Tardiphaga sp. vice304: one gene and its partner. The protein of the gene in region 1 interacts with the protein of each later gene in a pairwise test. Links are inferred from orthologs where the notes say so. Each region holds a gene or a part of one and is shown in the gene's direction. Other genes may lie near its edges.

Region 1 (4,161 bases):
TGGAATTCACGGATGTAGTTCACGACCACCGGGCCGATGATGCCCGCGGTCGCCCACGCCGTCAGCAGCCGGCCGTGGATGGCGCCGACGAACTGGGTACCGAAGATGTCCGCCAGATACGCCGGGATGGTCGCGAAGCCGCCGCCATACATCGACAGGATGATGCACAGCGCCGCCACGAACAGCACCTTGCTGCCCATCGCCGCGAAGGTCGGCACCAGCGCGTAGAGCACGATGCCGATGATGAAGAACGCGTAGTAGGTGTTCTTGCGGCCGATCTTGTCCGACAGCGACGCCCAGAAGAAGCGGCCGCCGATGTTGAACAGCGAGATCAGGCCGGTGAAGCCGGCGGCGATCGCGGCGATCGCCGTCTTCTGCTCCGGCGTGAGCGATGCGAACGGCACGTTCGGCAGGCCGATCAAAGCGCCTGCAAAGATTTCCTGCAGCATCGGCGAGGCCATGCCGATGACGCCGATGCCGGCGGAGACGTTGAGGCAGAGCACGCCCCAGATCAGCCAGAACTGCCGGGTCTGGTGCGCGTGGCGCAGATGGACGTGGCCGTTGGTGATCATCGCATCGGCCTTGACCGGCGGCGTCCAGCCTGCGGGCCCCCAGTTCGGCGGCGTGATGCGATAGGAGAACGCGCCGATCGTCATGAACACGAAGTAGATCAAGCCCATGACCAAAAAGGTTTCCCAGACGCCGGGATTGGTCGGGGTCTTGAAATAGGTCAGCAGCAGATTGGCCAGCGGCGCGCCGATCATCGCGCCGCCGCCGAAGCCCATGATCGCCATGCCGGTCGCCATGCCCCGGCGATCCGGGAACCACTTGACCAGCGTCGATACCGGCGAGATGTAGCCGAGCCCGAGGCCGATGCCGCCGATCACGCCGCAGCCGATCCACAACAACCAGAGTTGATGCGTGTAGACGCCGAGCGCGCCGAGCACGAGGCCGCCGCACCAGCACAGCGCCGAGACGAATCCGGCCTTGCGCGGGCCGACGCGCTCGAGCCAGCCGCCCCAGATCGCGGCGGAGACGCCGAGCAGCACGAAGAACAAGGTGTACATCCAGCCGAGGCTCGCCACGCGCCAGTGGTGGTGAACAGCTCGGTGAAGATCGTCATATCGGCGCAGACTTTCGGCGCGTTGCCGCCGATCATGCGCGACAGCGGCAGCCAGAACACGCTGAAGCCATAGGCCATGCCGATGCACAGATGGATGCAGAGCGCCGCCGGCGGCACCAGCCAGCGGTTGAAACCGGCGGTCGCGATGATGCGCTCGCGTTCGAAAATACCGGGTCTGTTGCCGGACACAGTTCCGGCACTACCAATCGTCGTCATGCAGCCTCCCATGCGGCCATCTCCGTGAGATGGCCGGCGTTGTCGCCAGTGATGGATGTGGGTTGGCATTCCCCGCGGCTCGTCGACGTGAATCGCCGACGCCGCTCATCTGACCATCAAATGGCCAGAACACTGCGCGTGAGTCGATAGTAAGAAAGTCTGACTCGATGGATTTTCTTCAACGATTTCCGCCGCATCGCAGCAATTTTAATCGCGATCGCCTATCATGCGATTGGATTTTTCGATGATAAAGATCATGGTCTCGTCGCGACGTTCCGAACGATCGATGCGATCGCCGGCCTGCTGCACCATCGCGGGAATATCGATCACTGCCATCGGATCGGTGCAGTGCACTTCGAGCCGTTCGCCGGGCGAAAGCCGCAGCAAGGCCTTGCGCGTCCGCAGCGCCGGCAGCGGGCATTTCAGGCCGGTGAGATCGAGTAGGGTCGTCGTCATGATACAAGTGTCTTTTGGTCCGTCTGGCGGCGTTATAGCCGCGCCCTTGCAAATGTCCTATGCAGCGCGAATGAGTGCGCATGACATTCCCACGCCGGCCGTGATCCTCGCCGGCGGCCTCGCCCGCCGGATGGGCGGCGGCGACAAGCCGATGCGCGCCATCGCCGGGCGCCCGCTGCTGCAGCGCGTGATCGACCGGCTGGCGCCGCAATGCGACGGCGTGATCCTCAACGCCAATGGCGATGCCGGGCGCTTTGGAGCCTTCGGCCTGCCGGTGATCGCCGACAGCGTCGCCGACTTCCCCGGCCCGCTCGCCGGCGTTCTGGCGGCGCTGGACTGGGCCGCGCTGAACCGGCCGGAGGTGCGCTGGATGCTGAGCGCGCCGGGCGACTGCCCGTTCCTGCCGCGCGATCTCACAGCACGGCTGCACGCGGCGCGGATGGCGGAGAATGCGCAACTCGCCGTCGCGGCCTCCGCCGGGCACTCGCATCCGGTGATCGGGCTGTGGGGCGTGGCGTTGCGCGACGAGCTGCGGCACGCGCTGGTCGAAGAGGACGTCCGCAAGGTCGGTCGCTTCACGGCGCGCTACGCTCTGGCAACGGTGGAATGGCCGGCGGTGCCGCTCGATCCGTTCTTCAATGCCAACACGATCGACGACCTCGCGGAAGCCGAGCGGTTGGCCGCGCTCGACGGCGGCTGAGGCTGCGCGACGACGCCGGCCGGCCGTCATGACGCCCCTCCTCTGCCCGTGACCGCCGCGCGCCGCGTGAGCTGCATCTGCGTGTAGACCTGCTCGGTGAGTTCGCGGTCGCGCGCCGGCGACACCTGGAACAGCAGCAGCGGCGCGCAGATCGGCGCGCGCCACAGGCAGCGCCGGGCGCGGCGGCATTTGCGGCTCGGGCAATAGAGCGCGCCACGATTGGCATCGCAGATCTGGCGATCGACCTCGCACTGCGCCGCCGCCCAGTCGGCTTCGCGCTGCTGCTGCAGCATCCGTTCCTGGCGCTCGCGCGCGGCGTCTTGCAGATGTCCGACGTCCCATAATGTCGTCATGTCGCTGGCTCCCTGCTGAAAGCGTGCCGTCGTCCGGGCACGCCATCGCGTTGCCCGCAAAAATGTTTGCGTGAAGGTCTGATCCGCGAGCCTCCCGAACGAGGGGAGGCGGAGCGCCGAAAGGCGCGCCTTGGTCGAGTGGCCGCAACCGATCCCCGACGAATCGGAGATAGCTGCGGAAACGCCTTTCGACGCTCCACCGTGGCGATTTATGTCCCCGGGACCGTGCTTCCGGGACAGCTTCCGGCAGGATTTCCCTGCCTTTCCCTGTCCACGTCCAGCCGACAAAGTGCGGCAGACCCCCGTAGTGGGGCCGGACGGCGACCCGGAGCCTCCCGAGTGCGCGAGGTGACGTCCACCCCGCGCCCGCAGGCGCCACCGCCCCACCCCCACTTCCTGGCGTCCCGGGAAACGCCCCTCAACGGGATGAGGTAAATAGGCTTATAATCTTTGATAGGAATTCGGTCAATACGAAAAGTTCATCGTCTTTCTGTCGTCCCGGCGAACGCCGGGACCCATACACGCCGAGCTTCCGGTGAGGCGCCGTCGGCGACCGTCCTTCCGCAACATTTCTGCACGGCGTATGGGTCCCGGCTTGCGCTCGCAGGCTCGCTTGCCGGGACGACAGCGGTTATGTGGCGAGCGCGTCGTTGCATTGCTCGAACCACCGCCGCGTTCTACACTGCGCTATCAAGCGGCCGCAGTGCCGCGGTTCCGGGAGGCCACCTTCATGCACGTCACACGACTGTCCATTCTCAGCGCCGTCGCGCTCGCTTTGCTCAGTTCCGCCGCCTCCGCGCAACTGTCCGACGAAATCGTCAAGATCGGCGTGCTGACCGACATGAACGGCCCGGCCTCGACGCCGTCCGGCCAGGGCTCGGTGACCGCGGCGCAGATGGCGGTGGAGGATTTTGGCGGCAGCGTGCTGGGCAAACCCATCTCGGTCATCGTCGGCGACCACCAGTTGAAGCCGGACATCGGCGCCGCGCTCGCGCGGCGCTGGTACGATATCGATCAGGTCGATCTGATCGTCGACGTGCCGGTCTCGGCGGTCGGGCTTGCGGTGCAGAACGTCGCCAACGACAGAAAGCGGCTGTTCATCACCCACTCCACCGGCGCTGCGGATTTCCACGGCAAGTTCTGCTCGCCCTACACGATGCAATGGGTGTTCGACACCCGCGCACTCGCGGTCGGCACCGCGCAGGAAGTGGTGAAGCGCGGCGGCGACTCCTGGTACTTCATCACAGACGATATTGCGTTTGGCCACGCGCTGGAGCGCGACGCCTCCGCCGTGATCAACAAGGCCGGCGCGA
Region 2 (4,167 bases), 970 kb from region 1 along the record:
GTGCCTGTCGGTTCTTACCGACACGCCGTCGTTCCAGGGCCACCTCGATTTCATGGTCGCGGCGCGCAACGCCGTGAAGCTGCCGGTGCTGCGCAAGGATTTCATGTTCGAAACCTATCAGGTGGTCGAAGCCCGCGCGCACGGCGCGGACTGCATCCTGATCATCATGGCGGCGCTCGATGACGCCGCCGCCCGCGACATCGAGGATGCCGCGATCGAGCATGGCATGGATGTGCTTTTAGAGGTCCACGACCAGCCGGAGCTGGAGCGCGCGCTAAACCTGCGCTCCCCGATGATCGGCATCAACAACCGCAATCTGCGGACCTTCGAGACGACGCTAGCGACCAGCGAGACGCTGGCGCCGATGATCCCGAAAGACCGCCTGATGGTCGGCGAGAGCGGCATTTTTGAAGCCGCCGACCTCGCCCGCCTCGAGCGCGTGGGCATCTCCACCTTCCTGGTCGGCGAAAGCCTGATGCGGCAGGCAGATGTTACGGCCGCGACCAAGGCGCTGCTGAAACGCGCGGCGTGAGTCGCATCCTTGCTTTCTTCCCTTCTCCCCTTGTGGGAGAAGGTGGCGCCGACGAAGTCGGCGTCGGATGAGGGGGAGCTGCGGAGTGCAACACACGCCCCCTCACCCGCCCGCGCTATCGCGCGGCCACCCTCTCCCACAAGGGGAGAGGGGAAGAAAGAGCAGCGGCGCGCAAGTCCGTTTTGCAAAGACAGGATCCAAAGTCATGGCCGGCAAGAAATCGAGGCGCACCGCGAGCGACGCCCCCGCCCTCACCCACATCGATTCCGCCGGCGAGGCGCGCATGGTCGATGTCTCCGACAAGCCGGCAACGGAGCGTCTCGCCGTCGCCGAAGGCCTGGTGATCATGAGCAAGGCGACGCTGGAACTGATCGTCTCCGGCAACGCCAAGAAGGGCGACGTGCTCGGCACCGCTCGGATCGCCGGCATCATGGCGGCCAAGCGCACCTCCGACCTGATCCCGCTGTGCCATCCCCTGATGCTGTCGAAGGTCACGCTCGATATCACGCCGGACAAGAAGTTGCCGGGCTGCCGGGTCCGCGCGTCCGTGAAGGTCTCGGGCAACACCGGCGTCGAGATGGAAGCTCTGACCGCGGTTTCGATCGCGTGCCTCACGATCTACGACATGATCAAGGCCGTCGAGCGCGGCGTCCGCATCGAAGGCCTTCATCTCGTCGAAAAGAAGGGTGGCAAGTCGGGCCATTATCTGGTCACCGACAACGACGCCGATTGATCACGACGCCTGGAGATTGACTGATGGCCCTGATGCCGGTTGCCGACGCGATGGCTGCCATTCTCGCGGGCGCCGACGCCCTGCCCGAGGAAATGGTGCCGCTGGAGGCGGCGTACCACCGCGTGCTGGCGCGCGACATCGCCTCCAATCGGACGCAGCCGCCGCAGCCGATGTCGGCGATGGACGGCTATGCGGTGCGCGCCGCCGATGCCGTGATGGGCGCGCGGCTCACGGTGATCGGTGAGGTCGCCGCCGGCCGGCCGTTCGAGCGCGCGCTGGCCGCCGGCGAGGCGCTGCGCATCTTCACCGGCGGCGTCGTGCCGGACGGTGCCGACGCCATCGTGATCCAGGAAGACACTTCGCGCGACGGCGCCGTCGTCCTCATCAACGAAGCCGCCACCGTGGCGAAGCACATCCGCGCGGCCGGCATCGATTTCGCTGAAGGCGACGTTCTGCTGCGCGCCGGGCAGCGCCTCACCGATCGCGATCTGTCGCTCGCCGCCGGCATGAACCACCCCGAACTGCCGGTGCGCCGCCGCCCGGTGATCGCCGTACTCGCCACCGGCGACGAACTGGTGCTGCCCGGCGCCATCCCCGGCCCCGGCCAGATCGTCCTGTCCAACGGCTTTGCGCTTCGCGCCCTGGCGCGCGCCGAAGGCGCCGAGGTGATCGATCTCGGCATCGCCGCCGACACGCTGGAATCGACCGCCTCGGCGATCCAGCGTGCGATCGACGCAGGCGCCGATATCCTCGTCACTACCGGTGGCGCCTCGGTCGGCGACCACGATCTGGTCAAGCCCTCGCTGGAGGCCGCCGGCGTCGAGATGGCGTTCTGGAAGATCGCGATGCGGCCGGGCAAGCCGATGATGAACGGACGGCGCGGCGCGATGCGGGTGATCGGCCTGCCCGGCAATCCGGTGTCGTCCTATGTCTGCGCCTTCCTGTTCATGGTGCCGTTGATTCGCGCGCTGTCCGGCCGCGCGCAGGTCGCCCATGCCATCGAATCGGGTCGGGTCGGTCGCGATCTTGCCGCCAATGATCAGCGCGAAGATTATCTGCGCGCGGTGCTGACGCCGGGCGACGACGGTAGCGTGATCGCGACGGCGGTATCCAGGCAGGACTCCTCCTTGTTGGGAAATCTCGCTGCCGCGCAAGGACTTCTGATCCGTCGGCCGTTCGCTGTGGCGGCGCCCAAGGGTTCGCTTTGCGAGTTTGTGCGATTGCCGATCTGAGCCCTCTTGCGGTTTTGTTGACCGGAATTTAAGCGTTGCGGAACACATATGGAACAGATAGTGTTCGTTCATGATTTGTTTCGAGATGTCGTGGCTTTGCCCGGTCCTGAAACCGACGATGATGATGCGGCGGCTGATCCCGTCAACCAAGGATGGCTCCAGATGCTCACGCGCAAACAGTATGAACTTCTGAAATTCATCGACCAAAGGCTCAAGGAAGCCGGCGTGCCGCCGTCCTTCGACGAGATGAAGGACGCGCTCGACCTGCGCTCCAAATCCGGTATCCACCGCCTCATCACGGCGCTTGAAGAGCGCGGCTTCATCCGCCGGCTGCCGAACCGGGCGCGCGCCATCGAAGTCATCAAGCTGCCCGAACTCGGCGGCGCCGCAGCACCTGCCACCGGCCGCCGTGGCTTCACGCCCAGCGTCATCGAAGGCACGCTCGGCAAGGTGCGACCCTTGTCGACCGGCAATGGCAACAACAACGGCAACGGCGATTACGAGGAAGACAGCCGCCGCTCGGTGGCCGTCCCGGTGATGGGCCGCATCGCCGCGGGTACGCCGATCGAGGCGCTGCAGACCCGCAGCCACACCATCAGCGTACCCCCCGACATGCTCGGCACCGGCGAGCACTACGCGCTGGAAGTGCGCGGTGACTCGATGCAGGACGCCGGCATCCTCGATGGCGACATGGCGCTGATCCAGAAAAACGAGAGCGCCGATACCGGCGACATCGTGGTCGCGCTGATCGACGAGGAGGAAGCCACCTTGAAGCGCTTCCGCCGCCGCGGCGCCTCGATCGCGCTGGAGCCCGCTAACGACGCCTACGAAGTCCGCATCCTGCCGCCGAACCGGGTTCGCATCCAGGGCAAGCTGGTCGGGATCTATCGCCGCTACTGAGCAGCGGAATCATCGGCCTGCACGTCGGCTTCGGCCGGCGTCGCATCGACCGGGCGGTTGCCCCGTCCTGCAGCGCTTGATGGTTCGGCGGCATCAGGCACTGCGCCCGACCACGGCCGGTTGACGCCTTTCGGCCGGACGGCGGTGGTTGCAAATCCGTCGCCGCTTCGGCGCAAAATCAGTGCGCCGCTGGCCCGCAGGGTTTCCGCATCGATCACCTTTGCGGCGCAATTGGCCGGCGGCTGATTTGACGTGACGATCAGCACCGCTTGCGCGCAGTCATCGGCAAAAGCGTCGGGCTGCAGCGCCAGCGCAACCAGAGCCCCATCGGCCAGCGCCGCGACGCATCCCGCGACATCGCATGCCACGCCGTGGCCGAGCGACGCCTCATTCGGCAGCCGCGGATCGGCGTCGGCCCCGAGCCACTCTTTCTGCAAAAACGTATCCTTGGTGCTGCGCATCCATTGCAGCCGTCCATCGCGGCCGCGAACCGCGACGTGGTGGCCGTCATTTGATATCAACACGTCCGGCATCTTGACCGTGAGCACCGCGGCAATCGATAGCGCCAGCACACCGGCGCCGATCCAGCGCAGCGGCGTGCGCAGCAGCCCGAGCAGGATGATCCCCAGCGTCGCGGCGATCAGCGGCCCCTGCCCGAACGCGGCGACCCGTCCGATGGCTCCCGGCAAGGCCGCGACCCATTGCGTCACCACGATCATCCATTGGATGCCGACATCCATCAGCCGCCAGAACACGCCGTCGAAACCGAA

Evidence for each region. Proteins that work in one complex are often made in the same cells at the same time.
Region 2: the proteins of mobA (region 1) and FNL56_RS14420 interact in binary tests that used the Escherichia coli proteins (3 or more experiments, as listed by UniProt). The link is inferred for Tardiphaga sp. vice304 from one-to-one orthologs.

The regions. Positions count from the first base shown.
Region 1 is NZ_CP041402.1:2,065,560-2,069,720, reverse strand. Bases 739-3,680 are described here. They hold mobA (molybdenum cofactor guanylyltransferase MobA), read left to right. Parts: upstream 739-1,865; coding sequence 1,866-2,495; downstream 2,496-3,680. Other genes in these bases: FNL56_RS09820 (ABC transporter substrate-binding protein), read left to right, coding at 3,579-3,680; FNL56_RS09825 (hypothetical protein), read right to left, coding at 2,522-2,848; FNL56_RS09835 (sulfurtransferase TusA family protein), read right to left, coding at 1,547-1,795. In the rest of the region: more of FNL56_RS09820, read left to right, coding at 3,681-4,161. UniProt on the Escherichia coli protein: Transfers a GMP moiety from GTP to Mo-molybdopterin (Mo-MPT) cofactor (Moco or molybdenum cofactor) to form Mo-molybdopterin guanine dinucleotide (Mo-MGD) cofactor.
Region 2 is NZ_CP041402.1:3,034,689-3,038,855, reverse strand. What follows is about bases 445-3,392. They hold FNL56_RS14420 (molybdopterin molybdotransferase MoeA), read left to right. Parts: upstream 445-1,288; coding sequence 1,289-2,497; downstream 2,498-3,392. Other genes in these bases: FNL56_RS14410 (ComEC/Rec2 family competence protein), read right to left, coding at 3,391-3,392; lexA (transcriptional repressor LexA), read left to right, coding at 2,660-3,392; moaC (cyclic pyranopterin monophosphate synthase MoaC), read left to right, coding at 738-1,265; trpC (indole-3-glycerol phosphate synthase TrpC), read left to right, coding at 445-532. In the rest of the region: more of trpC, read left to right, coding at 1-444; more of lexA, read left to right, coding at 3,393-3,397; more of FNL56_RS14410, read right to left, coding at 3,393-4,167. UniProt on the Escherichia coli protein: Catalyzes the insertion of molybdate into adenylated molybdopterin with the concomitant release of AMP.